Regions from separate parts of the Paenibacillus sp. FSL P4-0081 genome, predicted to be linked through region 2. Evidence: riboswitches for the same ligand, from Rfam matches in the RefSeq annotation. Region 2 holds a riboswitch; each other region holds the start of a gene.
What was found. A riboswitch is a leader RNA that binds a small molecule or an ion and turns the genes downstream of it on or off. The one in region 2 is predicted to bind cyclic di-AMP.

Region 1: it holds a riboswitch for cyclic di-AMP, as region 2 does, so the genes downstream of both, P40081_RS00150 (resuscitation-promoting factor) here and P40081_RS25495 (alpha/beta fold hydrolase) in region 2, are expected to answer to the same signal.
Region 3: it holds a riboswitch for cyclic di-AMP, as region 2 does, so the genes downstream of both, P40081_RS00495 (C40 family peptidase) here and P40081_RS25495 (alpha/beta fold hydrolase) in region 2, are expected to answer to the same signal.

What each region holds. Positions count from the first base shown of each region.
Region 1 covers NZ_CP009280.1:26,236-36,799, forward strand. Annotated here, with positions in the region: gene yabA (DNA replication initiation control protein YabA) at 1-171, shown strand, start outside; gene P40081_RS00125 (tRNA1(Val) (adenine(37)-N6)-methyltransferase) at 232-1,008, shown strand; gene rsmI (16S rRNA (cytidine(1402)-2'-O)-methyltransferase) at 1,005-1,910, shown strand; gene P40081_RS00135 (AbrB/MazE/SpoVT family DNA-binding domain-containing protein) at 2,833-3,087, opposite strand; gene P40081_RS00140 (HD domain-containing protein) at 3,392-4,675, shown strand; gene P40081_RS00145 (TatD family hydrolase) at 4,729-5,499, shown strand; cyclic di-AMP (ydaO/yuaA leader) riboswitch at 5,698-5,927, shown strand; gene P40081_RS00150 (resuscitation-promoting factor) at 6,216-7,376, shown strand; gene rnmV (ribonuclease M5) at 7,537-8,088, shown strand; gene rsmA (16S rRNA (adenine(1518)-N(6)/adenine(1519)-N(6))-dimethyltransferase RsmA) at 8,085-8,969, shown strand; gene yabG (sporulation peptidase YabG) at 9,043-9,942, shown strand; gene veg (biofilm formation stimulator Veg) at 10,169-10,444, shown strand.
Region 2 covers NZ_CP009280.1:5,961,739-5,972,302, forward strand. Annotated here, with positions in the region: gene P40081_RS25470 (AraC family transcriptional regulator) at 1-341, shown strand, start outside; gene P40081_RS25475 (alpha-L-rhamnosidase-related protein) at 399-1,976, opposite strand; gene P40081_RS39490 (glycoside hydrolase family 43 protein) at 2,177-3,133, opposite strand; partial or broken gene P40081_RS39495 (glycoside hydrolase family 43 protein) at 3,407-4,075, opposite strand; gene P40081_RS25485 (sensor histidine kinase) at 4,903-5,946, shown strand; gene P40081_RS25490 (MerR family transcriptional regulator) at 6,109-6,510, opposite strand; gene P40081_RS25495 (alpha/beta fold hydrolase) at 6,896-7,240, opposite strand; cyclic di-AMP (ydaO/yuaA leader) riboswitch at 7,264-7,397, opposite strand; gene mnhG (monovalent cation/H(+) antiporter subunit G) at 7,396-7,755, opposite strand; gene P40081_RS25505 (Na(+)/H(+) antiporter subunit F1) at 7,745-8,038, opposite strand; gene P40081_RS25510 (Na+/H+ antiporter subunit E) at 8,038-8,520, opposite strand; gene P40081_RS25515 (Na+/H+ antiporter subunit D) at 8,526-10,001, opposite strand; gene P40081_RS25520 (Na(+)/H(+) antiporter subunit C) at 9,998-10,330, opposite strand; partial or broken gene P40081_RS25525 (Na+/H+ antiporter subunit A) at 10,318-10,564, opposite strand, start outside.
Region 3 covers NZ_CP009280.1:97,430-107,993, forward strand. Annotated here, with positions in the region: gene P40081_RS00455 (ATP-binding protein) at 1-1,355, shown strand, start outside; gene rluF (23S rRNA pseudouridine(2604) synthase RluF) at 1,361-2,062, shown strand; gene motB (flagellar motor protein MotB) at 2,162-2,980, opposite strand; gene motA (flagellar motor stator protein MotA) at 2,964-3,764, opposite strand; gene P40081_RS00475 (hypothetical protein) at 3,970-4,263, shown strand; gene P40081_RS00480 (4a-hydroxytetrahydrobiopterin dehydratase) at 4,476-4,751, shown strand; gene P40081_RS00485 (c-type cytochrome) at 4,858-5,214, opposite strand; gene P40081_RS00490 (GNAT family N-acetyltransferase) at 5,341-5,826, opposite strand; gene P40081_RS00495 (C40 family peptidase) at 6,075-6,566, opposite strand; cyclic di-AMP (ydaO/yuaA leader) riboswitch at 6,572-6,715, opposite strand; gene P40081_RS00500 (C40 family peptidase) at 7,103-7,531, opposite strand; cyclic di-AMP (ydaO/yuaA leader) riboswitch at 7,589-7,727, opposite strand; gene P40081_RS00505 (hypothetical protein) at 7,945-8,742, opposite strand; gene P40081_RS00510 (M1 family metallopeptidase) at 8,787-10,564, opposite strand, start outside.

The sequences.
Region 1 (10,564 bases), 2.5 Mb from region 2:
GCTGAGGCGGAGGCTATACTGGCTGCCGAAGGCAAAGAAGAGGTTGTCGGAGAAGGTTACGATAACCTGGCCAGACTGTACCATGAAGGTTTCCACATCTGCAATGTCTATTTCGGGCATTTGCGGACGGAAGGCGATTGTCTGTTCTGCCTTTCTTTTCTTAATAAATGAGGATATCCAGCCGTAGGAGATTTTCGCCTACGGTTTTTTTTGAATTTGGAGGAATGTACAATGACCAATTCGTTTAACGATACCCCGGTGCCCTTGCATAGTGCAGAGCGGATCGATGACTTGCTAACCCATGATCTGCGGATTATCCAGAGTGACGAAGTATTCAGCTTCTCGATGGATGCTGTGCTGCTGGCCCGGTTCGCCAGTATACCGCCGCGCGGAAGAGTACTTGATCTATGCACCGGCAACGGGGTTATCCCTATGCTGCTGACCACGCGTACCAAAGCTTCTATTGAAGGGATAGAAATTCAGCCCCGTCTTGCCGACATGGCCCGGCGCAGTGTAGCCTTGAACAGGCTGGAGGAGCGGGTGCTGATCCATGAAGGTGATTTGCGGGAGCTGCATAATACCGCAGGGTATGGTGTATATGATGCAATAACGGTTAATCCCCCTTATATGCCGCTTAACGGGAGCGACCTGAAGCTGAATTCACATCAGGCCATGGCCCGTCATGAAATTGGCTGTACGCTGGAGGAGGTCATTCAGGCCTGTGTCCGGCTGGTCCGCACTGGAGGCAAAGTCAGTATGGTACATAAGCCGCAGCGTCTGGTGGATATCATCAGTCTAATGCGTAAGCACCGGCTGGAGCCGAAGCTGATCCGCTTTGTACATCCCCGTGCGCATCTGGAGGCGAATATGGTACTGATTGAAGCGGCGCGCGACGGGAAGCCGGAGGTGCGTTTACAACCGCCTTTAATCGTATATAATGAGGACAATCAATACTGCCCTGAGATAATGGATATTTATTATGGGAACAAAGAGGATAACAGCCAATGACGATAACCTGCCAAAGCAGCTTTCAAAATAACAATGACGGAGCAAAGCCCGAAGGATGCGGCTGTCTGTATCTGGTGGCTACTCCGATCGGCAATCTGGAAGATATGACGTACCGCGCGGTGCGCACGCTGAAGGAATGCGATATTATTGCCGCAGAGGATACAAGACAGACGCGTAAATTACTGAGCCATTTTGAAATTACACCCTCCATGCTGTTCAGTTACCATGAGCACAATAAGGCGGCAAGCGGACCTGAATTGATACGCTATATAATAGAAGGTAAAAATTTAGCCCTTGTCAGCGATGCCGGCCTGCCGGCGATTTCAGACCCTGGAGCGGACCTGGTAGCACTGGCTGTAAGTCATCAAATTCCGGTCATTCCGATTCCCGGAGCTAACGCGGCGCTGTCAGCTTTGATTGCTTCCGGATTACCTACCGCCAGCTTCACATTTATCGGTTTTCTGCCCAGAGAGCGCAAGGATATCCGGGCCGTTCTGGCACCTCTCCGTGCTGCTCAAGGCACACTGCTCTTCTATGAGTCACCACATCGTGTCGCTAAGACGCTGGTCCATTTGCAGGAAGCCTTCGGCAACCGCCGGGTTACACTGGCCCGTGAACTGACCAAACGGTATGAGGAGTTTCTGCGCGGTACGATTGAAGAGTGTTGTGCCTGGCTGGAGGAGCATCCTCCGCTTGGTGAGTACGTAATTGTGCTTGAGGGAGAGAGCAAAGAAGAGGCGGAGCTCGCCGAGTCCTCCTGGTGGCGGGAGCTGAGCATCGAAGCTCATGTTGCCCATTATGAAACATCAGGCTTGACGCGCAAAGACGCGATGAAAAAAGCTGCCTCTGACCGTGGCTTGGCCAAGCGCGATATTTATAATGCGCTGCTGGAGCGGGAATAAGGGGATAGCGTAACTGATCACATTATTGCGAGTTAAGCATCTGTTAGATAAACTCGGAAATAGCTCAGATGATTAGAATGCTTGATGAAATAATTGTATTCTGTACACTTATTTGGATATAATTATTCCTTATATTAGATATAAGTGTAGTTTGTACATTTATATTTATGGAAAAAGGATGATTTAGAGGATATGTATGGATATAATTGTATGAAATGCAACTAAATTAATCATCCACTCACTTTGGTATTAAATAACTGTACAGAATGCAGCTATCCATTTTTTCCAAGACCGATTATCCAATATTACACCTATGCTATCTGCCCGAACGAAAGTCATTTGGCCGCGCTGACATAGCGAATCCTCAGGGAGAGCGTGCTGAAGCACGAAGGTAACACGGAGGAAAATAACCATAGTACGCGCCAAAGTCACTAATTGGCTCGGCTGTAAAGCGATTCCCGCAGGGAGAGCGGTTCCACGAGCTAGCGTCACCTAAGAGCGTAACCGCACATCCGACGCTAGAGCGAAGCGTGTGGCGAAACTCTGTGCACTGCGCATGGCAAAGCCCTGAGGACGCACCTTCAGGGAGTCCGAAAAGGGCTGGTCCACCGTCGAACAAGCCTTCCTTCCGCACCCTACACAGAGTTAACCAAGCTTCCGGGTGTCCAGAGGGCTGGGGCCCTTGGGGCCCTCCCTATAGGGAGGGTTTGGGAGGGTAAGAAGAATTTAATGCTCATGATTTAATGGTTATAATTTTAGGGTTATGAATTTAATAGTTAATGTTTAAATAGGGTAAAGGGGTATCCGGGGAAAGTCCCCGAAAAAAGTGCAAAAAAATACCTCCCGCGCTAACGGGAGGCCAAGGAGATATAAAAAGGTTAGAATTAACAATTTGATTAGTTCCTATTATAACCTATTTGGTTTAGTTTGTCACAGGGGTAGGGATAGCAGAAATACATTCATGACAAACAATTTTACCTTTGAAATAGGTTACATTCTCAGCATTACCGCAGAAAATGCAGGCAGGCTCATATTTCTTAAGCATGATCCGCTCACCGTCCACGTAAATTTCGAGCGCATCTTTTTCTCCAATACCCAGTGTGCGGCGCAATTCAATTGGAATAACGACCCGTCCAAGCTCATCTACCTTACGTACAATTCCTGTTGATTTCATCATTACAATCGTTGCTCCTCTCAATTATCAAAAGCGTCAATATTCGACATTGTTCACTGTTTTATGATATTTATAATACCAACCATTCCCAAAACAGTCAACCTTTTTTGAGGCGAATTTTAAGGAAACTTTGAAGGAAACATTCATACCGCCATTGGTTAGGCATATATCCCAAAAAGAACCTCGAAAATATTTGTCGATTTGTAAATTGCTAAATTGTCATAATTCGACAAAGTACGACAATATTTATTATTATAACTGTAATTCCCCCCTATTTCTATGGATATTATTCAAAGGAGTTGATCTCATGAAGCAACCGCTGACAGAAGAGAAGGTATTTAAAGATCCGGTTCATAACTACATTCACGTCCAGGACACCATTATCTGGCGTCTGATTAACACCAAGGAGTTCCAGCGTCTGCGGCGCATCCGCCAGCTCGGTACCTCTTATCTGACTTTCCATGGCGCAGAACACAGCCGGTTTTCCCATTCGCTTGGTGTTTATGAAATTACCCGGCGGATTATATCGCAGTTTGAACGGAGCGGATATAAGGATTGGATGCCTGAGGAGAGTCTGCTTACCCTGTGTGCGGCGCTGCTGCATGATTTGGGACATGGCCCGTTTTCCCATTCTATAGAAGAAGCTTTTGAAATGGATCATGAGGACTGGACCTGCCGGATCATTCTGGAGGATACGGAAATCACCGCTATTCTGCGTGATGTAGCTGAGGATTTCCCCAATAAAGTAGCCTCTGTGATCTCCAAAACGTATGAGCATGAAATTGTTGTCAATTTGGTGTCGGGGCCGCTGGATGCGGACCGGATGGATTATCTTTTGCGTGATGCCTATTATACAGGGGTAAATTACGGAACCATTGATATTGACCGGATTCTGCGGATGCTGCGCCCCTATGACGGCCGGGTAGTTGTTAAAGAATCCGGGATGCATGCGATTGAGGATTACCTGATGTCACGTTATCAGATGTACTGGCAGGTCTATTTCCATCCGGTAACACGCAGCTCGGAAATTATTCTGCGCCAGATTCTCCGCAGAGCCAAGGAGCTGGTACAGGAGGATTATGGTTTCCGGTTCATGATTGAGCCGCTAAGTGATTTGTTCCGCGGGGATGTAACGGTGGAGCAGTACCTGCTGCTGGATGAGGCATTGATGCAGACAGCCTTCATGCAGTGGACGCTGGAGAAAGATGAAATTTTAAGCGACTTGTGCAGCCGGTTTATTCATCGTAAACTGTATAAATATGTGGAGATGGAGCATCTGGATACAGAGACAATTGACGAAATCCGCCGCAGCTTTGCCGGTGCCGGACTGCGTGCTGATTATGATCTGGAAATTGATTTTCCGACAGATCTTCCTTATGATGTATTCCGTCCGGGGGATGCTTTTGACAGCAAGCAGATTCTGCTTCTGGACCGTCATGATAAGCTGCGGGAGATCTCAGAGGTATCGGATATTGTACGCTCAATCAGCGGGATTCACCGAGGCAGATACCATCTCTATTTCCCGCAGGACAGGCTGCAGAAAGCCCTTCCACAGTTGCCGCCCTCCATCGCAGATATTTTTGCAAAATAACCTAAAATACTTGTAATTCATCATAGAAATCAAGGCGGAAAGGATGAAATATAATGCAGTTATTCGACACACATACCCATCTGGATGCTCCGCAATTCGACGAGGACCGCGAGGAGGTAATCGCCCGGGCGCTGGAGTCCGGAGTCAGTAAAATGATCAATATCGGTTTCAACCGGGAAACGATTCCGACAACGATGGAGCTCGCAGAGAAATATGATTATATTTATGCAGCGGTGGGCTGGCATCCACAGGATGCATTCAGTATGAAGGAGGGCGACCTCGAATGGATCGCATCGCTTTGCAGTCATCCCAAGGTAGTGGCCATCGGTGAGATCGGACTTGACTATTATTGGGACACCTCTCCTAAGGATGTGCAGCATGAGGTATTCCGCAAGCAAATTGGCCTGGCTCGTGAACTGAAGATGCCAATCTGTATCCATAACCGCGATGCCCACGAGGATGTAATCCGGATTCTGCGGGAGGAAAAAGCGGGTGAGGTTGGAGGGGTGATGCATTCGTTCTCCGGCAGCTGGGAAAGCGCCAAAATGTGTCTGGATCTCGGCTTCCATTTGTCCTTCGGCGGACCGATTACGTTTAAGAATGCCAGGGTGCCCAAAGAGGTGCTCGCCCAGACTCCTCTGGACCGGCTGCTGATCGAAACGGACTCCCCATATTTGACTCCGCACCCCTTCCGCGGCAAGCGGAATGAGACCGCACATGTAAGACTGGTAGCGGAGGCAGCTGCGGCAATAAAAGGGATTGATTTACAGGAATTGGCGGAAATTACGTATGCGAACGCACTGGAACGATTTGGGATTGTCTGAAAACGGGAGAAAAAGCGGTGAAAAATGAAGTATAGCCGATATATTAAACTTTTATAGTCTAAAAACGGCTGAATATTACAATATTTTAATCATTTTTTTACGTAAACGTGGTTGAATCGTCCTTTACAACATGCATCAAAACAGGATATCATCTTTTCAGTGCAGTGAGCTGTTGTTACTGTGACAGTCACTATTTCATGGATCGTCTCGCTGAGTCTCCGTATGGAGAACGGGGGAACCAATAAATGCCCTGCCGCATGCCCGTACATAGAGTACAACACAGAATTGCCGCAGACTTTATTTGATTTCTTCACGTGGTCTTTGGGGTGAATTTGAGGGCAACCGCCGTGAGCGGGTGACCTGAGATAGGGCGTCTCTCTTATGCCCGAACCCGACAGCTAACCCCGTAAGCGCAAGTAAGAGAGGAAACCTCGTGCATAAACATTCCCGCGTATTCGACACCGGAGAAGCCACGAAAGAGTCCTCTGTGAACTCTTTTTTGGGCTTTTTTTTGTTTTGAATAATGCGGATGTTCCCGGCATACTGTTATATAACAGATATCCGGAGTAGCTATGCCGAGCAGGCGATCCATGAGCAGGAAACGCTGGAGCAATGCGGGCGTATCCTGTTGCAATCTCAAACCTAGTTTCGTCAGAAATGATGCAGTCACCTTGATATAACTTGGACGACGGGGCTATGTAAGGAGGATGGAGAGAGTGGGCGTATTCCAACCAGAGGTATCCCATGATTCGCAATCATCCAGCAGGTCTTTCGCATTACGGTTGAAGCAAGTGAATCCTCGCGTACTTTCACTTGCAGGTGTGATATCGATTGTTATCGCACTGTTAATTCTGCTGTACGTACACGGTCAGAGTAATAAAGAAATTATTTTAGTTATAGACGGACAGGTACAGACACTGGAGACGCGGGAAGCGCTGCTCAGTGATGTGCTGGCAAAGGAACAAATTTCGCTGCAGCCGTATGATGAGCTATCTATTGGCCTTAGTGATGAAATACAAGACGGCGACCGTGTCGTAATCACCCGTGCGCAGAAGCTTGTGCTTACTGCAGACGGTGCAACCAAGACCATATACACCACCGAGGATTCGCTCGGAGATGCCATTACCAAGCTGGGTTACAGCCTGGAGGGCAATGACAAGATTTTCCCTTCGCTTGATACCGCAGTCACACCCGACATGGAAGTCAAGATTGTCCGTATTACCAAGCAGACCGTACAGCGGACAGTAAACTTGCCTTTTAAGGTCATCAAAACCGCAGACCCCTCTCTGTATAAGGGAGACGTAAGAGTTGCACAGGCAGGCAAGCCGGGCGCGATCATCCAGCATATCGAGAAGATATATCAGGATGGGGAGCTAGTCTCCATGAATATGGTCGGCAAGGAAGTTCAGACGGTAACCAAAGATAAGGTTATTGCTGTCGGTACCAAAGCGGTTCCGAAGCCTGTTGTAGCTGCTGCAACTACATCCAAAGCAACAACAACCTCCAAATCATCCAAAGTCAGTGCGAAGAGCAACAACGTCACGAGCAAGGCAGGCGTAGATTTTGAATACAAAAAAATGATCAAAAACGTATCCATGACGGCTTATTCCTCGGAAGAACCGGGAATTGGAACACGCACCGCCTCCGGCACACGCGTAACGGAAGGCCGCACTATTGCAGTGGATCCGAATGTAATACCAATTGGCTGGTGGGTGTACATTGAGGGATTAGGGTTTCGCCGAGCAGAGGATACCGGCGGTGCCATTAAAGGCAACAAGGTGGATGTTTACTACGATTCACTGAGCCATGCCCGTAATTTCGGCCGGAAGTCGCGGACCATCTATGTGATTGGACCTGTGAAGCCGGAGCTTAACTAAGCGGCAAGTCTTTTGCAAATTAGCGGTTTATAAGATATAGTGGGGGTAGCACTTACGGAATTTAGAGAGCTGCCGCTCATCACTTATACATTCTTTAGCCAAAAAGAAGGGGAGCGAATCCTCTTCTTTTTGCGTTTTAGAGTAAGGGAGTAAATTATTTATGATTAAAGAATTAATTGTCGTCGAAGGTAAAAGCGATACCGTGGCCGTTAAGCGGGCCGTAGAAGCGGATACGATTGAAACAGGCGGTTCCGCAGTGGACCGCAAGGTCATTGCGAAGATTACATTAGCCATGGAACGCAGAGGGGTTATCATCCTCACGGATCCCGATCATGCCGGAGAGCGAATTCGCAAAATTGTCTCCTCCAAGGTACCCGGATGCAAGCACGCATTCATTCCGGAGAAGGATGCTACCCGCAAAGGGGATATAGGTGTGGAGAATGCCTCGCCTGAGGCCATCCGCCATGCGCTGGAGCATGTCCACACTTCTTTTGAAGGGGCACCGGCTGTAATCGGGCTGGATGATCTTATGGCCGCAGGTATGATGGTACACGCACAGGCAGCAGAGAGAAGAATGCAGCTTGGCAATCTGCTGGGTATCGGTTATTGCAACGGCAAGCAGCTGTACAAGCGTCTGGCGATGTTCGGTATTACACGCGAAGAGTTCGCGCGCGCTCTCGCCCAAATTGATCAGGGAGGCATTACTTCATGAGCGACACTCTGAATATCTCATCCCCAACTAGAACCAAAGCAATCATACAGCGGTACGGGTTTTCGTTCAAAAAAAGCCTGGGCCAGAACTTTTTGATCGACCAGAATATTCTGGACAAAATTGTCGATGCCGCAGGTCTGGATTCTGCAGCAGGCGCACTGGAGATTGGCCCGGGTATCGGAGCCCTGACGGAAAGGCTGGCGATGACAGCAGGAGCGGTCACAGCGGTGGAGATTGACCGCAGACTGATCCCGATCCTCAGGGATGTCCTGTCACCCTATCCCCATGTAAAGATCCGCAATGATGATGTACTGAAGGTCAACATGCAGGAGCTGTTTGCCGAAGATTTTGCCGGTGTGGACCGGGTCAGCGTAGTGGCCAACCTCCCGTATTATGTGACGACCCCGATTCTCATGAAGCTGCTGGAAGAGAAGCTGCCGCTTGATAACATCGTCGTTATGATCCAGAAGGAAGTTGCCGAACGTATGGCTGCTTCTCCTGGGGGCAAAGAGTACGGAAGTCTTAGTATTGCCGTCCAGTATTACAGTGAGCCCGAGCTGGTCTGCATGGTACCCCGGACAGTGTTCATTCCGCAGCCGAATGTAGAATCAGCCGTCATCCGTCTGAAGGTCAGAGAGCGTCCTCCGGTTGAAGTTGCCGACGAGAAGCATTTCTTCGATGTTGTCCAGGCATCCTTCACCCAGCGGCGCAAGACGATCGCCAATAACCTGAAGGCCCGCTACTTCGCTGAAGAGGGGCGTGAGCGTCTGGAGGCCCTGCTGGCTGAAGCAGGGATAGAGCCGTCCCGCCGCGGAGAGACACTTAGCCTGGAGGAATATGCGCGGCTAAGCGCTGTCCTGCTGGCTGCAGGAATCGTATAATCAGCAGAAAACACTCCGGGTGATGAACCAACCGGGACCTTTGCCCATAACATGGGGTAGAGGTGGTGTTGTAATGAATTTAGGAGACTTGGTCATACGTAAATCTTATGGCGGCGATGTGACTTTCCGGGTAGAGAATATAGTGCAGAATAAAGCCGTCATCAAGGGGACGGAATTCCGGTTGCTGGCGGACTCTCCGCTGGATGATCTGGTGCAGGTGCCTCCTACCCGGATTACAGAGCGGGGGCAGCAGGCGCAGATCAAAGCCATAGAATCCCTGAGCTGGCTGCGTAAAGACCGTCAGGAGCAGAGCCAGCGCAGCGGAGAGAGTGTATCCGGGACCTGGACCCAATCTCCCAAGGAAGCTGCTTACTTTGAAGTGCCGGGTAAGGTGCTGCATTTGGATGGCGATGCGCTTTACCTGAAGAAAAGCCTGAGTCTGTATGAGCAGTTGCGCATACCCGCCGAAGGGCATCATATTCATGAGTCCAAAATGGCGGAGACCTTATACCGGCTGCTGCCCCGTGTGCGTCCGGATATCGTGGTGATTACCGGTCATGACGGAGTACTTAAGCAACAGCAGGGTTATGATCTCTACAGCTTGAGCAGCTACAAAAATTCACAGAATTTTGTTGCGGCTATCCAGGTTGCCCGGGAGTATGAGCGGAATTTCGACGCCCTGACGATTGTTGCAGGGGCCTGCCAGTCGCATTTCGAGGCGCTGCTGGGCACAGGGGCGAATTTCGCCAGCTCACCGGGAAGAATACTCATTCATGCCCTGGACCCCGTCTATATTGCGGCCAAGGCTTCATTCACATCGATCCGCGATACGGTCAATTTGAGCGATGTATTGAACCATACCATCAGCGGCAACCAGGGAATGGGTGGAATTGAGACCCGCGGGAGCTTCCGTATCGGGATGCCCCGGCTGCAGAATCTTGCTACCCTGAAGGTGGCGCCTTCGGTGCTGTAGCGGCGGATATAGAGAAGGAAGGATAAGCGATCCGGCTTATCCTTCCTTTTTTCATGGGCAGATTTGCGTTCAGCATTACCGATAACAAGGCGCTTAAGCCGGGACTACTTGCTTCTAAAAAAATTCCGTTGACAACTATTTTAGCATCATCTATAATTATTTATTTGCTTTGACAATGATTGTGAAAAGTTGTATAATGGACAAGGAAAGAGGTGGTCGTCAGGCAATGGCTAATAACGCGCTGTTGGAAATCAAACGCAGTCTCGAAGCTCACGTCGGTCATAAGATCACGTTGCGGGCTAACGGTGGTCGTCGCAAGACCGTTGAACGTACCGGTGTCCTGGAAGAAACGTACCCTTCTGTATTTATTGTCAAACTGGATCAGGAGCAGCAAACCTTCAAGCGAGTCTCCTATAGCTATGCCGATATCCTTACTGAATCTGTGGAAATCACAGTTACCGAAGACGATGGGCAGATGCGGATTATGTATATTAAAGCTTAGCGTCACGGACAGTCTCCCTGAAGGGGGGCTGTTTTTTGTTTTTCCGCTGCATGACCTGTGCCCCTTGGCCGCATACTACATAAGCAGTAGCTCATCATCCAATAGCATACAGGGAGGAAT
Region 2 (10,564 bases):
GCGGGCTTCCGTTAACCAAACGGGCCGATCTGCTGGAGATTCTGCAGTATCTCGAACGGCATTTCCGTCATTGTTCCCTGAAGGATCTGGCTGCTCACTTTAACTTCAATCCGAATTATCTGGGCAATCTGCTGAAGAAAAGCACCGGCAAAACCTTCGGGGAGCTGGTGCAGGAGCACCGTATGGCTTATGCCGCTCTCCTGCTCACCAGCAGCGGCCGCTCTATCGGAGAGATTGCCGGTGAATGCGGCTATGAAAGCCTGAGCTTTTTCCACAAGAAATTCGTTGAGCGCTACGGGCTAACTCCGCTGCTCTACCGCAAGCATAACCAAACAACCTGAGACGCCGCTTGCTGCGGATGCTCAGGTTGTTCGCGCTGCTGCCATATCCAGTTGCTTCTACAGCTGATATTTACGGATCAGATAAGCCGGAGTACAGCTCCAGGCATGGCAATAGCTGTTAATCAGATGGCTGCCGTAAGGTGAAAAGCTCTTGTCGTTTGGATCATACAGCTCCCAGAACGTATCCGCTCCGTCCTTAATCATCTGCCCCCAGTACTTCTTGATCTCCCGGATGGCTGTCTCCCTCTCGCCTACCTGAATCAGCGCCTCAATGAAGTGATGAACCATATAAGGTGTGGACATCGGAATCGCAGACTTGTCCTCCAGCAGCCTCAGCATGAGCGCCTTCGCCTGCTCCGGTTCCGGAACTTCAGCCAGCACCATCCAGATCTGTGACGCATAGGAGACCTGTCTGTCCCTGCCGCTGATGAAGCAGCCGGATTGGGCGTCCCATAAATGCTCCGCCGCCGCTTGTGTAAGCTCTCCGATTGTCCGCTCCAGCGTAGCCTTACGCTCATCTCCGAGCAAAGCTGCCAGATGCAGCGCGCGCTTCAAATTATAGATTAAGATAGCTTGGGAAGGGGCCTGCTTGTTCAGGTTAGGGTGCCAGTCAATAAAGGCCCACCAGCTCTCGTCATCAGCAACGATTCCGCGTTCGTCGAGCCGCTCCAGCCCCAGCTCAATCTGCCGGTAAGCAGACGGCCACAGCTCCTCCAGCGTATTCCGGTCACCGGTAGCCAGGAAATAATCGTGAAGCACAGAGACAAAAAAGAGTGAATAATCATAGAGATACGTATCGTCCGCTATGACCTGCGGCTTCATGAACAAATTGGCTGTGATCCTGCCCCGTTCATCCGGATAAGCCGCGAACAGGTACAGACAGCGTTTCACAAGACCGTTGCCTGAGAATGTCTCATAATTGGCGAGCGCCTGCAGCCGCAGGTCACCAAGCCATAGTCTGCGGTCCCGCTTGGGCCCGTCCTCGAACACCTCCTGCATACACTCCTCCAGCGTCTTTACGCTGACTTCATCGATCACCTGCAGCTCCGCGTCCGCAGAGGTGAGCGTGGCGGATAACGCAGAGCGGTCGGCCGAGGTTACAGCTGTGCAGCTGATGCCGGCAAAGGATACCTTGTACTTGGGCGAGGTATCCAGAACCTTTAGCTTGAGATACCGGAAGCTGTATCTTCGTTCCAGCTTCAGGGCAGCGGGGAGTACATCCAGATGAATCCGCTCCTCCTGCAGCCAGGAGCTGCTAAGCCATCCGTTGTATTCCGAGAAGGGTTCCGCCATCTCCACCGGCATTTCACCAAGTGTAATCTGCAGATGCAGCGGGGCATCCGGCGGGCTGCCGACGGGAACGATCCGGATTGCCAGAGCTCCGACCAGATGTTCGCCGAAATCTAGAATCACCTCTTCACCTTTGCCGAATGACATGCCGGGCAGGTCTTGCACGTGTTGCACCGCTTCTGCCTGCCAGCCATGGATCAGCTGTTCATTCCTTATCATCCGGACGATCTGCTTCGGCGTACATTCCCGGTGAATAAGCCGGGGCTCCAGCTGCGCGGCAACTGCGGCAAATGCCTCATTTTTGCGTATGGATACGACTTCCTGACGCTGCATAGCTTGTGTCATACTGTAGTTCCTCCCTCGGGTTAGCTTGTTTCCTCCTCTAGTAAACCGTATTCCAGTCCGTTTGAACATGCAGTGAATACAGCAAATTTTGCTCTTATTACAGTTTGCTTCCCTATTAGGGAACACTATTTGGATAATCCATTGCTCAGCAAGAAGGGGCACCCGGCTGCTTGGCGCATGCCGGGTACCCCTTCCTCATTCTATAAAGTTAGCTCATGGCCATCCGGCACCGGCAATCCGAATACCGGCAGTCCGTCTTCTCCCCATGCCACAGGCTGGACACGGGTATGACGGTTAGGGTCATTCAAGGGATCTCCCTCTATTTCCTTATAATTTCTGGCGTGATAGACAAGCAGGTCCTGCGTTCCATCTGCCGTTACCGTAAAGCTGTTATGTCCCGGACCGTACTGGCCGTTCTCTTCGCTGGTCGTAAAGACGGGGACCGGGGATTTCGTCCACGAGCCGGGGTCCAGCAGATTGCTGTCATCCGGTGCGGTAAGCAGGCCCATGCAGTAATGGTGATCGGTCGCGCTGGCCGAATAGGTCAGGAGAACTCTTCCGTTCTTTTTCATAACAGCAGGCCCTTCATTTACACGGTATCCAATCGTCTCCCACTCATAGTCCGGCCGGGTCAGCAGGATCTGCTCACCTTCCAGCGTCCATGGATTAGCCATCTTCGAGATAAACAGGCTGGAGTTCCCCTGAACCGAAGGGTCCTCCTGCGCCCACACCAGATACTGCGATCCCGCATGCGCAAAGGTAGTGGCATCCAGCGAGAACGTATCCCATGCGGTATAGATTCTCCCCTTCTCCTCCCAGCTTCCTTCCAGCGGATTGTCAGAAGCATTCTCCAGTACATACAGACGCTGTGCAAAAGGTGCATCATCACTGCCGGCGGAGAAATAGATGTACCACTTCCCGCTGATGTAATGAATTTCCGGCGCCCATACATAACCGCTCATAATACCGGTGGTATGCTTCGTCCAGATGACGACAGGCTCGCTGGCTGTAAGTCCGCCGATCGTCCGGGCTCTCCGCAGCTCAATCCGGTCATATTCGGGAACCGAAGCGGTGAAGTAATAATAGCCGTCACTATGCCGGTAAATGCAGGGGTCTGCCCGCTGTAGGACAACCGGGTTGGTGATTGTTTCATTCATTATGTAGCTATGTCCGTCCCCGAAGGCCGCCAGCAGCAGGCTGCGTTCCCCGGCAGTAACCGGAAGGACTCCGCCGTGGCGTTTGGTGTTTACACCAAGGTCGAACTCCCTGTCTGCAAGCACGCGGAAATCGCCGCTGCTAAGGTCAGACGTTAACAAGGGAAGATATCCCTTCCCTTCCGCATAACGGTCCACAATCAGGCACCATTCCCCGCGGCCGTTCAGCTTATAAATCTCCGGGCCTTCCACGCCCATAATGGCCTCCAGAACCGGCGCATCCACAAAGCTGAAGGCGTCTTTATCCAGCGACGCACCTTGCTCCACCCGGATATTCTTAGTTGTCTCATCCTTCGAGAAACGGTAGTACCTCCCGCCAGCAGCGATAATTGTCGTATCAATGATATGATTGTCGCGCTCAATGTACTTCTCTGCTGCCGTAAATTCCCGGAAATTCTTCGTGCGCGCGCTGTATATTTTATGCTTCCGTTCACTCTCATGCGGCTCCTGAGTAGCCGAAGCCCAGAATACCAGGAATTCATCCGCAGCCTCATCGTAAATCGCCTCAGGAGCCCATACACATCCGGCGCCCTCCACACCGACCGTAACTGCCCACGGCTGTGACCAGTTCACCAGATCAGCAGATTCCCAGACAATAATATCGCGGCTGCCGGCCTCCACTGCTGCACCCCAGCCCTTGCCGCTGGCAATGCGCAGATCGGTGGCAATCAGATAGAATTTGCTTTCCTTCGGCGAACGGATGATAAAGGGATCTCTGGCTCCCTTTTCCCCGAGCTCCGAGCGCAGAACAGGCAGACCCGCGTTCAGATCCTTAAAGTGCAGGCCGTCCTCACTGTAGGAGAAATAGACCTGTTCGCCATCCGGCTGCTCCCCGATGAAATGAACTAAGAGATAACCGGTGTATGCGGGTATAGATTGAGACAAGCTAAGCCCTCCTTAGGGAATTATTATACCGAACAAATCTTCCAGTCCGGCTTCGTGTCATTTAGTTAACACTAATATTAATCTATTTACTATTATATTAATATTATAGTTAGGGAACATAGATAGAGTCAATGCTGTTTCTGCTGAAATTCACCTGAGAAAAAAAGCCGCTGAACGGATTCAGCGGCTTCATTACCTTTTACATGGCTGCAATGTCTGCCGCCTAATGATAGCTGGGCAATAAAAATCAACCTGCTGGATCTCTCACGTTTACGGGATCACCGCTTTGATCTTCACCCGGGGCCAGTCGGGCTCCATCCTTGTTCAAGTAAGGTACACTGCGCCTATCCACTCAAAATTACAGCTTCGTTTCACCAGCCGGTTGCGCCTGAGACTGGTTACAGCCTTGCCTTCGCCATCAAAGCCCACAAAATTTGTTCATTTATTGTTCAGTTAAGACGTTTACACTATGCTCGAGGGAGGCATCTAACCTTGGGAAAAAAGCGAGCAGAAGAAAAACGGAAATGTGAGTGAGGTAGCTGCACTAACAACCATTACGCCAAAGGAATGTGCAAGCAACATTATTGGAAGGACTTTCGGTTTTATATAACAACCCTCTCCATTTATAGCATTTATATGTTGATTTTCCCGGTTAACTATCTCTTCAAAACTCTCACACGTATATGCAGATGAAAAAAGATTATCCCAAATTCTATTTAATTTGCTGCATAACGCAATTAAGTATAACGGAGCAAGGAGAGATTATTATTGAAGCCTCTAGGGTTAAACAACGCCGCAACATTAGCGAAGATAAAGGATCTGCTGAAGTGGTCCGTGCAGGATCGTCCGGGCCTCTCTATGAGATGGCAAGACCCAATATTCTAATTGTGGACGAGGATCCGGTGAACCTGAAAGTGTTGGCTGATATTCTCTATGAAGAAAATTACAGATTAACTGCGGTCTCCAGTGCCGATGAAGCCCTTGAACTGATCCGCTCTGCTTCCTGGGATTTGTTAATTGCCGATGTGAAAATGCCGCAAATGTCAGGATATGAGCTTACCAAGCAGGTCAGACAACATTTTGATATTACGGAGCTGCCGATACTCTTGTTAATTACCCATTCGATTTCAGAAGAGTCATATACAGAATTCTTACATGGAGCCAATGACTATGTAACCAAACCTGTTGAAAGATTAGAGCTGAAGTACAGAGTGCAGGCATTAATTTCGTTGAAACAATCGATTGACCAAAGTCTGCGGATGGAAACAGCCTACTTGCAGGCCCAGATCAAACCGCATTTCTTATTCAACACCATCAACTCCATTATGGCCCTGAGTGAATTTGATATGGAACAGATGCGTAATGTAGCGGGTGCATTTGCAGATTACTTGCGGTATAGCGTTGATTTCATTAATACGAATCAGCTGGTGGATCTGGAGAATGAAATTTCCCTGGTGAAATCCTATTTATTCATTGAGCAAGTCCGTTTTGGAGACAGGTTAACTGTGGTGTGGGAGATCCAGCCCGCTCTCCGTTTCAAGCTTCCTCCGCTGTCCATCCAGCCGCTCGTTGAGAATGCAGTAAGACATGGATTGCTGAGCCGGGCGAAGGGCGGCGAACTGGTGGTGCGCATATATCAGGCGGAAGCTGGCGCCTGTGTACAGATTATAGATAATGGCAAAGGGATTCCGGCTGCCGAGATTGAGAACCTCCTAAGCCTTACCCGGCATAACACCGGGGGAATCGGCTTAAGGAATACCAACCGCCGTTTGGTTCAGCGGTATGGCCAGGGTCTTCTTATCCAGAGTGAACCGGGCAGGGGCACGACAGTATCGTTCATGATTCCTCTTGATAATCATCCGGTATCTTAAGTTCCAACCAGATTTCACCACCTCATAAATCACGTCTAATGTCCGCGCATCTGGGCATTACTCCCGATACCTCGGTTACGCGGGGGCAGTGGCTGAGTCTAAGCAAAATGGACAAGCTCAAACCATGAAGCTGCCGCTCATTGAATTCGGTCCGGAATGTATTTATTGCACCTTCAAGTGGTTAAGATGATCCGCAATCCGGTTAAGCTCATCGGCAAGCGCCGCCAGGGAAGCAACAAGCAGCTGCTGTCTGTCCGGCTTCTTCGGCTCGGCGCTGATTTTCTCCATTGGCGGAGGAGGTTGCAACTCCTTCTTGTCCTCTTTGCCATACATCGGAAAGCCGTCTTCAATCAGCAGACGAACAATGGTACTGAGATGGTAACGCTCTGCACGCAGTTCACTGATCCGCTTCAGTAGTTTCAAAGTTTCATAAGGGTAAAGCACCTGGTCTCCCTGACGGGTCGCGGCTACAAAATAAGAGAAATACTCTAGCCATCTCTTCACTGTGGTCGGAGGTAATTTCGATATCGTGATCAATTCCAGCTGCGTGTAATGGCGAACCATAACATCTCTCCTCTTTCTAGTGGACTTATATATTTTAATGGTATTCGTGTTCCACGAAATAAATGTGTGAAATTACTTATTTGCGTTTTTTCGCATCAAAAACGGCCAACTGCCTGCGAAGGCAGTTGGCCGTAGATCCATCCGGATATTGTCCTCGATCCTGCCTTGACCGGCCTCCAGAAACTTGCCGTAATATTTGAGTGCTTCTTCATGAAGTGCGTGGTACATATATTGCTCTCCAGCGTGAGCCCCCCGCCGCCAAATACTTATGCACCGGGCCGATCCACTGAATATTGCAGTCCCGCCGGACCCGCCGGTTTCGCCGGAGGCTTGAGGTTACCCTTCCCTCACTGTTCAGTTCCTTGAACAACCGATCCATTCAAAGTCATAAATGACCGCACCATACTCTGCTGCAATTTCCTTCGTGCGGTCTGTCGAGCTGGGCGAGCACAGCACCACCGGAACAAGCTACGATTACAGCCCTCTCTACAGCCAGAGCGTCCAATAACAGCTTCAAATCTTCACAATGTGTGTCTACGATCCGGCTAATCTCCACATCCATTTTACCGGACTGCCCGTTCCCTCTTAAATCGAATACGATTACTTTCGCACGCTTGCTGAAATAATCCGCTTGCGGCTCAAACAGATGATGGGAGGTCGAATAATCATGAATAAAAACAATAGGCAGACCGTTGCCCGACATCTCGTAATACAGCGACGTTCCATTCACCTTCAATATGCGGCATAAACAGTGCATCCTCTCATGAACGCTTGCGGGGTTAGCTGCCGGATTCGGGCCTGAAAGTAGCCCTACTCGTTTTTCCCGAGATTCACCCCATATAACCTGGTTCCCCCGCTTCCTATAAGGAATTCAGCGATTAAGTATTATTTTGCAGACGTTTCCTGACTTTCTTCCCCCAGGACCTTCAGATCATCCTGTACGCTCCCCTTCCACAAGGGGACTCCTGAACGGTAGGCTGCCCGGCCATTTAAATGGCCTGCCACCGGTGAAGTGATGAATACAAAAACAATCGCCAGCAGCAGCTTGACATTAACCGTTCCGTCTTTAAACCAAAAGTACAGGAAGCCTCCTGTCAGCAGACACAGCACCCCGAAGGTTGCACTTTTGGTGGCCGCATGTGAACGCAGGTACACATCAGGCAGCCGGACTAAGCCGAAGGCACTTAAGCCGCAGAAGACTGCACCCATCACCACAAGAATGGAGCTAATCAGTTCACCTGTCATTCGGGTTCCCTCCATCCTCTATAACGGCTCCCCGTTCAATATATCTGGCCAGTGCCGTTGTTCCAATAAACGTCAGAATACCGATAACCAGAATAACTTCAAGAAAGTCCTGGGTATCCAGCAGCATACAGAAAACAGTGATCATTGCGAGTACATGAATGCCTATCGTATCGAGCGCGGCAACCCTGTCTGATCGGGTTGGCCCTTTCAGGAGACGGAACAGGCATGCCAGCATCGCCAGCGCCAGAATGATCATTGCCACGGTTAGCATAACCTGGATCATTACCGGGTCACCTCCATAATCGCTTGTTCGAAAGTGCCTCTAATCTGCGCGACAAGCAGCTCTGCATCTTTAATATCAATTGCATGAATGTACAGCGTCCTGCCATCCTTCGAAACATCAAGAGTCAGGGTTCCCGGCGTCAGACAGATCAGGCACGATAACAGCGTAACCTCCCAAGCCGAGGTCAAGGCAGTCTCATAAGCAAAGATACCGGGACGTATAGCCAGCTTTGGACGGATGATATGGCCGATGACCACGAAATTCGAGACCGTAAGTTCACGGGCAAAGATCAGCAGAAGCTTCAGTATAGCCCATATACGTATGAGATAGAATGGCCGGGTCCGGGCCAGGGATTTCGTCAAAATCAGCAATAATATAATACCGATGACGTAGCCGGCTATGAAGCTTGAGCCAGAGCCATCGTTATTTATCGCCATCCACAGAAAGGCAATCAACAGATTTAAGAGGAATTGTAGGGCCATCTTCTCTACTCCTTCATTATGGCTTCAATGTACCGCGCAGGTGACGCCAAAACCTCGCCTGCCTGCGATACATAAGCATAGACGGACTCGGCACCGACCCCCATAGCAATCACAAGCAGCAGGAGTCCGGCGGCAATAGCCGATGCAGCCTTCAAGTTCACTCTAGGCAATTCATTCACCGGTTCATTTCCCCAGAACGCCAGCCTGAACACCTTCATCAGGGAATACAGCACCAGTAAGCTCGATCCTAGTCCAATTAAGGACAACGTCAGCATTCCCTCAGCCAGAGCTCCGCGGATGATCAGAATCTTGCCGGCAAACCCGCTCAGCGGCGGAATACCTGTCAGGGCAAGAGCAAGGATAAAGAACATCCAGCCGATGAACGGATACCTTTTAATCATCCCGCCCATACTGCCTAGCCGGTCAGTTCCGGCTGCGGATATAATCATCCCGCCCAGAATAAACATGAGTCCCTTGGCCAGCATATCGTGCAGCAGATAGAAGACCGCCCCATTCAGTGAATCTGCAGTCCCTGCAGCGAGTCCAAAGGCTACAAATCCAACGCTGATAATGATGTTATAATTCAGAATCCTCGGGATATCCTTATAAGCGACTGCCCCCAGGCTGCCCAGAATCATGGTAGCAGCAGCCATCCAGGCAATCCAGTCATGGGTGAAGCCGGGATCGTTAACAAACAGCAGCGTGAAGGTGCGGATGATTGCATAGAGTCCCACTTTGGTCAGCAGTGCACCGAACAACGCTCTAACAGCCGCCGGAGGCGCACTGTATGACCCTGGAAGCCAGAAGAACAGGAACAGCCCTGCCTTTAGGGAAAATACAATCAGGAACAAAACAGCAATCACATTAAGCACGCCGCCTTGTCCCGCTTCAGCGATACGCTGGGACAGGTGTGCCATGTTGAGTGTTCCTACTGCTGCATAGAGATAAGCTACCGCTGCTACAAACAGTGTCGAGGATACGATATTGATGAGCAGATATTTCGATGTTTCTCTTAGCTGAAGCTTGGTCCCTCCGAGTGAGATGAGCGCATAAGAAGAAATCAGCATGACCTCAAAAAAGACAAACAGGTTGAAAATATCTCCGGTAAGAAACGAGCCGTATACCCCGACCAGCAAAAACTGAAAGAACGTATAATAATAGAACCGCTCCCGCTTCTCTCCAATACTGCTGAAAGAGTAGCACAGAATCGCAAAGCTGACGATCGAAGCCATCATTACCAGCAATACAGCAAACATATCACCTACAAATACAATCCCGTACGGAGGAGCCCAGCCCCCCATCTGCAAGGTCTGTATGCCCTCAGAGTGGACACGTGAAACCAGCAGCACTGCAACCAGAATGTTCAGCAGACCGCTGAGCGCACTAATCACGCGCTGAAGCCGGATCTTCTCTTTGAGAAAAATCAGGATGACAGCCGTAGTCAGCGGAATGAGAATCGGGAGTACCAATAGATTGCTCATTCGTTGTCCTCCTTAATGCTGTCAATTTCGTCAGTACCCAGCGTCTGGTAAGACCGGTACGCGAGTACGAAGTAGAAGGCTGTAACCCCAAAGCTGATAACTATGGAGGTTAGAATCAATGCCTGCGGCAGCGGATCAACATAAGTATCCGCTTTGCCCAGCACAGGGGCTGCACCCTTTTTGAGCCCGGCCATTGTGAGCAGCAGCAGATGGACACCATGCGTCAGCAGGGAGGTTCCCAGCACAATGCGCAGCAGGCTTTTGGACAGAATCAGGTACACACCGATCGTGAAGAGAATGCCGACCGCAACCGCCATTAGGAGTTCCATTTCTTTTCCCCTCCGATCGATAAAATGATGTTCATCGTTACACCGACCACGGCCAGGTATACGCCAAGGTCAAACAGGACGGCAGTCGCCAGCTCCGTATCGCCAAGCACTGGCAGATGAAAATGGCCGAAAGCATGACTTAGAAAAGGAGCGTCAAACAGGAATGAGCCTGACGCTGTTAGAATAGCCAGCAGGAGTCCGGAAGCTGTAAGCAGCCGGTAATTCACAGGTAAC
Region 3 (10,564 bases), 2.6 Mb from region 2:
TCTCATCCGTAATTAAAGAGCAGCTGTTCAATAATATCACCACGTCCGTGCTGCTGCTTATTATCTTTTTCCTGGCCAGCTATATTCTGGCCGGCTTCGTCACACGGCCGATTCAGGATATACTGGCTAAGGTGAATGATGTGGCCAAGGGCAAATTCGAGCCTCCATTAAATGTTGAGAGCCGGGACGAGCTCGGACAGCTGGCCCACCGGATCAACGCGATGACCTCCCACCTGCTGCAGCACACGAACCGGCTGGGTCAGACGCTGGAAGAGAACCGGGCGGTTAAAGAGCATCTGGAGTCGGTAATTAACGGCACCTCGGATGCGATCCACACTGTGGATATGGATGGCAGGATTATAAGTACGAACAGAGCCTTTGAAGAGCTCTATGGATGGAGTGCAGCGGAAGCGCTGGTCAAGACGCCTTATCTGGTGCCGGCTACAGTACAGGAGCAGGAAGATATCCGTTTGCGGCAGCTCAAGAACGGAATGTCTCTGCCTCCGGTAGAGACCGTACGACTGAAACGTGACGGCTCTATCGTAGAAGTCAGTGTGAGCACCTCGGTGATCCGGGATGAGGAAGGGCAGCCGCAGTCTTTTGTACATGTATCCCGTGATATGACTGAGCGCAACCGGATTGAAGAGCTGCTCCGACGCTCCGAGAAGCTGACTACGGTCGGCCAGCTGGCAGCCGGAGTTGCCCATGAGATCCGCAATCCCCTGACCACCTTGAGAGGGTTCCTGCAGCTGCAGCAGGAGAAGAAGGTTCTGGTCCCGCTGCATATTGATCTTATGCTCTCGGAGCTGGACCGGATCAATCTGATTGTAAGTGAGTTTCTGATCCTGGCCAAGCCGCAGGCCGTTCATTTTCAGTTGAGGGATCTGCGGCATATTGTCGGCGACGTGATCTCTCTGCTGGATAGCCAAGCCCATCTTTTTGGCATAGAGTTTGTAACGTATTTCTCGGATATGCCGGCTATGGTGCACTGTGAGGAGAACCAGCTGAAGCAGGTATTCATTAATGTAATCAAAAATGCGATTGAGGCTATGCCTGACGGAGGGACGATTACCCTGGAGGAGCAGCAGCAGAATAATTCTGTGGTTATTGTTGTTTCTGATGAGGGCGGAGGGGTTCCGGAGGATATGCTTCCTAAGCTGGGCGAGCCGTTCTTCACGAATAAAGAGTCAGGGACCGGGCTTGGACTCATGGTCAGCCAGCGTATTATACAAGCCCATAAGGGCAGTCTCGAGATCCGCAGTGAGTACGGACGGGGTGCGCAGGTGACCATTAAGCTGCCTGAAGCCGGGGAGAATAACCTTCCGTCAGGCATGTATATAGAACGGAGTGAATGACAGACATGAGAATTAATAAGTTCATCAGTGAGACAGGGTACTGTTCGCGCCGTGAAGCAGACAAGCTGGTGGAAGGGGGAAGAGTCACCATCAACGGTGAGACCGCTCTGCTGGGCAGTCAGGCAGAAGCTGGAGATACGGTGCTGATCGACGGCAAACGCCTGGAGACAGGCAGCAGGATCGTTTACATCGCACTTAATAAGCCGGTAGGCATCACATCTACTACAGAAGGCCATATTCAGGGGAATATAGTTGATTTCATCGGACATGAAGAACGTATTTTCCCTATCGGACGGCTCGACAAGGATTCTGAGGGATTAATTCTGCTGACGAATGACGGGGACATTGTGAACAAAATATTGCGTGCTGAAGGCAGACATGAGAAGGAGTATGTAGTTACCGTGGACAGGCCAGTCACGCAATCTTTCCTTACGGGCATGGCCACCGGGGTGAAGATTCTGGGCAGCAGAACGCTCCCTTGTGAGGTAACACGGATCAGCGAGCGGGTATTCCGGATTATTCTTACCGAGGGCAAGAACCGGCAGATCCGCCGCATGTGCAGCGCATTTGGCTATGAAGTGCGGCGTCTGCAGCGCATCCGGGTAATGAATATCCGGCTGGGCGCCCTGCAGACCGGGGAATGGCGTGATCTGTCACCGCAGGAGAAGCAGGAGCTTGGAGCTATGCTGAACTATGAGCTGCAATAAGCTTTAAATAATAAGCAATCAAACAAAGAGCTGTTCCTGAAGGCCGAATAATGGCCCGGGAACAGCTCTTATTACTTAACAAGCTATAATATATTCGCATTATTTACCGGGAGCGGCAACATCAGTAGTTTCTGTTGTTGCATCTTTGTATTTGCGGAGAACGGAGACTTCTACACGACGGTTCTTGGCGCGTCCGGCGGCAGTCGTATTCTCAGCGATGGGATGATATTCCCCGTATCCGATCGGACTGAACTTGACCGGGTCCAGATTGGGGTTAAGCAGCAGGATTTTCATGAATTGAAGGGCACGGGCCACGCTAAGATCCCAGTTGGAGGAGTAGCTGCTATTGGAGATAGGAATATTATCCGTATGTCCCTGCACTAATATATCATAATCGGGAAACTGCTGCAGCATCGTCGAGATTGACTTGGCCAGCTGGCGGGAGTCATCCTTGACCATAGCCTGTCCCGAAGCAAATAAGGCGTTGTCGCTGATCGTAATCATTAACTGGGACTGATTCAGCTTCGTACTGAGCAGATCAGTCATTCCGTTATTCTTGATGTACTGATCGAATTGCTCCTTAAGCTTCTCCAGATCCTCCTGTTCTTTGGCACGAAGTTTGGAGATCTCGGCGGTTCCTGTATTTTTATCTATAACACTATTCATTTTATCCTTATTGCCTTGGTCAAGTTGAGTACTCGTAGGTGAATCCGAGCGGAATTCCAGTACGCCGCCACCGCCGCTGAGCGCTGAATTGAACGCCTGGGCCATTTGCTCAAACTTCTGGGCGTCCGTAGCACTCATGGCATACATAACCAGGAATAGTGCAACCAGCAGGGTCATCAGATCGGAATAGGGCAGTAGCCAGGATTCATCGGCATGCTCTTCGTGCTCCTCATGCCTAGTCTTTTTGCTCATTCGAGGTGCCCTCCTTCTCACTCAGCTTGGCCCGTTCGGACGGAGTAAGGAAGACGGAAAGCTTCTGATTGATAGCAATGGTGGAGACCCCCGACTGGATAGACAACAGACCTTCTACCATCATCAGGCGGACTTCAATCTCGCGTTTGGAAATTCGTTTTAACTTGTTGGCCATAGGGTGCCACATTACATAACCGGTGAATATCCCCAGCAGAGTAGCGATGAAGGCTCCGGCAATCGCGTGGGCCAGGACATCCATATTGCTCATATCCCCCAAGGCGGCAATCAGCCCGATAACAGCCCCGAGTACCCCCAGTGTAGGTGCGTACATCCCGGCCTGGGAGAAGATTAAGGCGCCGGCTTTATGTCTATCTTCTGTAGCGTGAATATCTTCCATTAATACATCGCGGACAAATTCCTGGTCATTGCCGTCGATAATCATCCGCATACCGTTTCTAAGGAAATTATCTTCGATTTCATCGACATTGGATTCCAATGCAAGCAGTCCTTCACGGCGGGTGATGGATGCCCATTCCATAAACATTGTAATCAGTTCGGGCTTGCCGACCATCTTTTTCTTCACAAATAGGATCTTCAGCAGCTTAGGGAAATTCTTGACTTCCGACATGGGAAAGGCCATGAAGATTGAGGCGGCCGTACCAAGAAAGATAATTACATAGGCGGCGGGATTGTTCAAGCTTTCAAGCGGAGCATGCTTGAGTACCATCCCCCAGACTACTGCGATCAGACCAAAAACCAGTCCTAGTATTGTTGAAATTTCCATTTATGCACCTCGTCCATGAGAATTAAGAAGTGATCCGACTATACCGCGTTTATCATCCTTGAACCGCGGGAGGACACTCTGCACGTAACCAAATCACGTATATTCTTATTTATCGACAGCATTCCCTTTTTTGTGAAGTGATTTTTTCGGCTATAATGGATAAGGTAAGTTATTATTCATCAGCGAAGAAAACGGAGTGATTGACGTGGGAGTTAAGCATGGCAGAGATTACAGTGAAATTCTGGTTGAACTGACAGGCGCAGTCGGACGGATTTCCGACGGGTATATTTTTTTCGAAATGGAGCCTGAGGAGTGGGAGAACCTGCCGGAGGAGTCGAAGCTGGAGGTCTGGGAGGCGCTTGCGGAGGATCTGTTCTACGCACTGGGCAATGAGCCGGTGATTAAGGTCGGAAGCGGGGTTGTAATGTACGATAAAGAAACGCACCGCATCAATATTCTGCTCGGCGACGAGGATTTGGCATCGGTGGTTCTGGTGTAGACCGGAAGCAGCTGCGGAGCCGGAGTTTGTCCCAGGCATCAGCCCATGTTAAAATTGGGATGAGAAGTACTATTCGCCGGGATTTAAGAATACATTAAATCGAAAAAAATCTTTGGCCCGGCACATCCCTTGGACTTTAAGAAGCTGAGGGATGTTTTATTTGAAAGACAGGACTGCTGTGATATAGCTAATTAAGCAAGGGAGGAAACAAATTGCCATTTACAGAGGAAGAACTGCGGGAGCAGATCGGCAAGCTGGAAGGCTGGAAACTGGAAGAGGATATTATGGTGCGCAAATATATGTTCAATGAATATATGAAGGGAATTGCTTTTGTGGATGAGGTTGCTGCGATTTCGGAAGCGTTCGACCATCACCCGCATATCACCATTGACTACAAGACCGTTATCCTGCGTCTGCCTGCAGATGTGGAGAAGCTGGATATACGCCAGGCTAATGAAATTAACGAGGCTTTTGAGAAAAACCGTTAGAGGACAGGATCCTTATGGAAATGACAGTACCGCCTGATCCATAAAAATGCCCGTGCAGGGATACCAGGGTATCCTTTGCAGCGGGCATTTTGCTTTGGGCATGTTATTATTTCTTCTCGGCCAGCCATAACGCGACATTCGCAATTTCCTCAGGGGCTAGTTTGTCTTTGAAGGAAGGCATCTGCCCGCGGCCTTTGGTCACAATGCTGTAAATCTGCGCCGCGTCATGCTGTGCGCCCTCCTGCTGCAGGTTCGGCCCTACACCGCCCTGAAGCTGATCCCCGTGGCAGGTGATGCAGTTGGCTTTCACCAGGGCCTCCGCGCCGGCTGCGTCCAGCACAACCTCAGGCATTGTAGGTTTGTTCTCTTCAGCCACCTCGGCTTTGCCGGGCAGGGTAAACATTAAGACCACGGCAAAGGCACAGGCGGCAAAAAACAAACCGCTCATGATCCATTTCTGCATCTGCATCCGTCCCTCCATGTAAGCTGCTTCCTTCATTATACCGGATGGTGAAGCGTTATCATAGTATTTGTGTCAAAAAAATGAACGAAACTCCTGGGAAAATTGCAAACATACAGAAGTGGAATGCTATTTCTCATAGACCATACAATAAAATGGCTTATCGCCAGTTGGGGTTCTGCGTTCATAAGTATCCGTTATGGTAAATCCGCATTTCTGGTAAGCACGGATGGCCCGCTGATTCCAGGTCAGTACCTCCAAATCGATCTCCCGTTCCGGATAACGCTGCAAAGCCGCCTGAACGATGGCCTTCATGAACAGATGTCCCATGCCATGACCGCACAGATCGGGCCGCATGCCGATTCCAAGCCGGACTACACCCTCCATAGGGAACAGCTGGGCGAAGCCGCACAGGATTCCCTGTCCATTCACAACGGAAACGTATTGCTCGCTGCGCAGCTGCGGATCACCGAATTCAACACCGAGCGCCTGCATCTGCTCCCAGGGCATCCAGCCGTAAATATTATACGGGGGCCTGTAGTTCCACTCACAGATCTCAGCAGCATGCCGCGACTCCATAGGAACAACATAAAAAGTTACCGGGGAACTTATCATAAGCGGAGGCCTCCTTTCAATGGAACATTACTTCATTCTATAAATATTATATACAAAACGAGCCGGATTCGACGCAAAAACCTTGCAGAAAGACCGGAACTTGACAAACGCCAATAAATATTTTATGAAAGAGCGAAATTGGTGTTTTACAAATATAGAGCGGGGTAAGTAATTTTATAGACAAAAAAATAAGCCCTCCTCCAAGATTTCGGCAAAAATCCTGGAAAAGCGCTTATATTTAGGACAAATTATTGCACATCGTCATTCTCTTCGGAATCCGCAGCCACAGTCTTGTAAGCATCTGTACTCATAATCCGTTTGGCGCCAACGTAGCGGTTGACGTAGTAGCTGTCACTCAGCGAACTGATGGTTACACCACGCGAGGAAGAAGCATGTGCGAACTCACCGTCACCAACATAAATACCGACATGAGAAATGCCTTTGCCGCTTGTATTGAAGAATACAAGATCGCCCGGTCTCATTTCATCGCGGGATACAGCAGTGCCCATCTCATATTGGGAGCCGGATTGGTGGGGCAGGTTAATTCCGATCTTATCAAAAACATACATTGTAAATCCGGAGCAATCAAAACCGTTCGTGGATACACCGCCGGATACGTATTTGGTCCCGATGGCTTTGTCGATAACTTTATCCATTTTGGAATCCGCGAAAGCGCTTCCTGCTCCAATGGTGAAGATGATGGAAAAGCTTAGTACTGCGGCTGCTAGCTTCTTCTTCAAAAGTAAATACCCCTTCCAAATGCCTACGAGGTTAGCTTAAGGGTTCGGTTGAAGGTCCCCTATGACCCCTCTTAGAATAGGAGGTCAATTCACCCAAAGTTGGTTCCCCCGTTTCCCTAAATCTTTAGGGAACTCGGCACGACTGTTGATTAGGATTAGCTGTTATTCAATACATGACAAAACCTTTGTTAAAAGCGATTCAATAATTACAAAAATGTTACTAAAAGCTCACTGCGATAATTGTAGCAAAGACTAGGGCGCTTGGCAATCACTTATAACATATTAATGCATTTTTTTTGCGTTTTTTAGAGTTATAGCTGCATAGAAAGACTCATATTTACGCAGCAGGTGAGCTATTGATGGATTTTTCTTTGGATTTGGGATAAAAAGGTGTTTCAGGGCCTGCAGATGAGTGTAAAAGGTAGAATAAGGAAAAGGAAAAACCCGGAAATGATTACGGCAATAATCAAAACCGGGCTCGTATAAGTTACATTTAGTTGTTAGAGGTACGAATATTCGAGGAAATGTTCAAGGGTTCAATCGTAAGCGACAGCTTGGTAGGCTGTTGTGCTCATCACTCTTTTAGCGCCAACGTAGCGGTTGGCCCAGTATGCCTGACTCAGCGAACTGATGGTTACACCACGCGAAGTGGAGGATTGTGCGAATTTGCCATTGCCGACATAAATACCGACATGGGAAACTCCGTTGCCCAGGGTATTGAAGAATACCAAATCACCGGAACGCAAATTACTCTTGGATACGGCTGTTCCAACGCTGTACTGTGCCTTAGAGGTGCGCGGCAGGGTAAGGCCGATACTCTTGAATACGTATTTGGTGAATCCGGAACAATCAAAGCCGCTGGTGCTGGTGCCCCCGGTTTTATATGACGTTCCAATGGTTTTTGAGATCACAGTATCCATTTTGGAATCTGCGAAAGCGCTGCCTGCTCCAAGTGTGAATACCATCACAAGACCCAGCGCTGCTGCGGTGCATTTCTTCTTAAAATTCTGACTTCTCAAAAGATGTACTCCTTCCAAGGCCTGCGAGGTTAGCTTAAGGATTCGGTAGAAGGTTCCCCTATGACCCCTCTAAAGCGAGATCAATTCACCCAAAATATGGTTCCCCCACTCCCCGGTGCAGGGAATTCGGCGTTTTGTGCACCAGAATAGTGACATATCGACATAAGGTTAAAGGCTTCGGTTACATAGCTGCTTCATTCCATTTGAAAGATTACAAATTTGTTACTAGTAGTACAGGCATCATTGTACCAAAGGATTTACAGTTTTGCAAATGCACTTGTCGCAGCTGTAAACAAAAAAGAGTCATGCACCTCACCAGAGGGGCGATGACTCTTTTAGTATGCCGTTTTGGCGGCCGATTATTGTGGGAATGATTTACTGGACCAGAGATGATACTGCGCGGCTATGCCCCACATTTTGAATAGGGTGGACGGCAGTGGAGCTGCCTGGCGCAGGAACAGGGCCGGGAGGCCGGGGCAGAAGAGCGCTGCAGCGCTGCAGAGGATCAGCGTCAGCAGACTTCCTGCGCCTATAATGACGGATATCCCGATGGAGTGGAGAAGCACCTTCAGACAGACCAGCAGCGAAGTGAACATGCCCGTGCCGGCGGTATAACCGAACTGCATATACAGCAGCAGCTTGCGGATAAGGAAGAGGTAGACGAGCCAGCCCAGCACATAAGGCACGAGCGTCAGCAGCAGCGGATAATCGAGAATGCCGTTCAGAAGCAGACGGTACATCTTCGGCAGCAGCCAATAGAGCGGCAGAAGGGCCAGCGCCCATTCAACGAGACTGAACAGCAGTACAGGCAGACCATAACGCTTCATCCCGGGAAAAAAGAACAGTCCGCGCTCCCCGGCACGTTCCTGGTGAAGCTCGTGCAGCAGGCCCGCCCGGATAAAGGGGGAGAGCAGCAGCCGCAACAGAGTCAGTGCCAGGAGCAGCCATAGCCATTGCCGGACGTCCGGGTCCGTGTGCAGCGCAGCCTGCCCCTCAATATAATACAGCAGCCTGCCTATGCTACTGCCGCCGGCATTCGCATCCGGATAGCGCAGCAGTACCGGAACGACGGCGCTTTTAATGAACTTGTACATGAAGTAGCCCCAGAACAGCCGGTAGATAAATAGCAGAATCAGGATATAAAATTGCTCTTTCATGCTGTGCCAACCGCGGGTTATCGAAATTTTCACAATCCTTCACCTCACCAGACAAGAGTTCCGAGCAGGGTTTCAAGCAGTGTCGTCGCACTGAGCGTCCAGCGGGAAAGAGTATTGTGCTCAAGCTCCGCCATTCTGAAATTATTGAGATGCTTGCTCTCCAGCAGTATGGAATGTCCCGGATCAATCTCGGCGGAGACCAGAGGTGCTTTATACGATAATTCAAACGATGTTGTCTTCCCTTCGCCGTTCCAGTATTGCTGAACCGAGTACCCGTCCGAGAAAATAAATTTTACAGGGACATCCCCGTAATGGCTGCCCTTGTTACTTACCTCAACTACAGCATCATATTGAATCCCCGCTCCGTTGCCGCCGTCCCGTTTAGCCGTGAGCCTGATGTCGTCTACTGCAAAATCAGGGGCTCCGCCGCTGTAGACATACTGGTCAAAATAAGTCTGCCAGGATTGCTTGGTTACTTTCTCCACAATCTTCTGGAAGTCAGCGGTTGAGGGATGCTTGAAGCGGTATTTACGGGCATAAGCAGCGAGAATGGCATCCATGTTCTTGGCTCCTGCTAACCGTTCGATGTCACGGAGCACCAGCTTGCCCCGGATATAGACATTGCGTGTGTAGGCATCATCTCCGGTGTATTTCCACGTCTCCAGATTGAGCGGCTGCGAGGAGGAGACCAGACTGGACTGCAGCGGGAGGCTTGAGGCAACGCCATATTCCTGCTCCATCAGCCGGTCTTCGGCATATGAGGTGAAGCTCTCGTCCAGCCACGCCTCCTCGAATTCATTGCTGGCGACCATGCCATAGAAATACTGGTGACCGATCTCATGGATCACGGTCCGTTCAAGCGAAGTGCCGGGCGATGCCTCGGCAGCACCGAAGGCAGTGATCAGCGTCGGATATTCCATCCCCCCGGCCCCATTGCCAGATTCAGGCGGGACTACAATGGATAAGGTGGAGTAAGGATACGGGCCATACCACTTGCTGAAGGCGGTCAGGGCAGCCTCTGCGGCCTGGAAGTAGCGCTCCTGAAGATCCTTATGCAGCGGGTCCAGATAGAGCTTGATCTTTACTCCGGGCACCTGCGGCGCGGAGAAGGCCTTCTCGGCAACCACAAAATCCGGCGATGCCGCCCAGGCGAAGTCATGAACATCATCTGCGTAGAACTGATAGATTTTGCGGTCCTGTACCAGCCGCGCGTTCTTCACCGGAAATCCGGTGGCGGCAACCTTGTAATCGGACGGGACGGAGATGGTTACATTGTAAATACCGAAGTCACTGTAGAACTCAGATGTGCCATGGTACTGATGCAGATTCCAGCCTTCCTCCTGTACTCCCCTTGTGCCAGCAGGCTCGTAGACGCTGAGCTTGGGAAACCACTGGCCGGCCATGACGAAGTTGCCGGCGGTTCCCATACGGGCGAATATTTTCGGCAGCTTGACCTCAAACTGGAGTTTGAGTGTTACGCTCTCACCACCGTTTACCGGCTGGGGCAGGTGGACCTTAAGCAGGGTCTTGTCATTCACATTGCCGTCGTCAGGCTGCACATACTGGGTGCGCTGCATTAGCGAAATCCCCTCGGAGGTCCGCAGATCCGTCAGCGTCAGGCTGCCGTATCCGCCCGCAGGCATGGAGTCGCCCCGGAGCGTTCCTCCGGATTCCTTCATAAAGGTTGTATTGCCGGAAGCGAATGCATTGGGGTAAAGGTGAAAATAGAGCTCTTGGACCGGTTTTTTGCCCGGATGGATCCAGGTCACCGTTTCGGAAGCTGCTAAGGTTCCCGTATCGGCCAGCAGCTGAACATCCATGT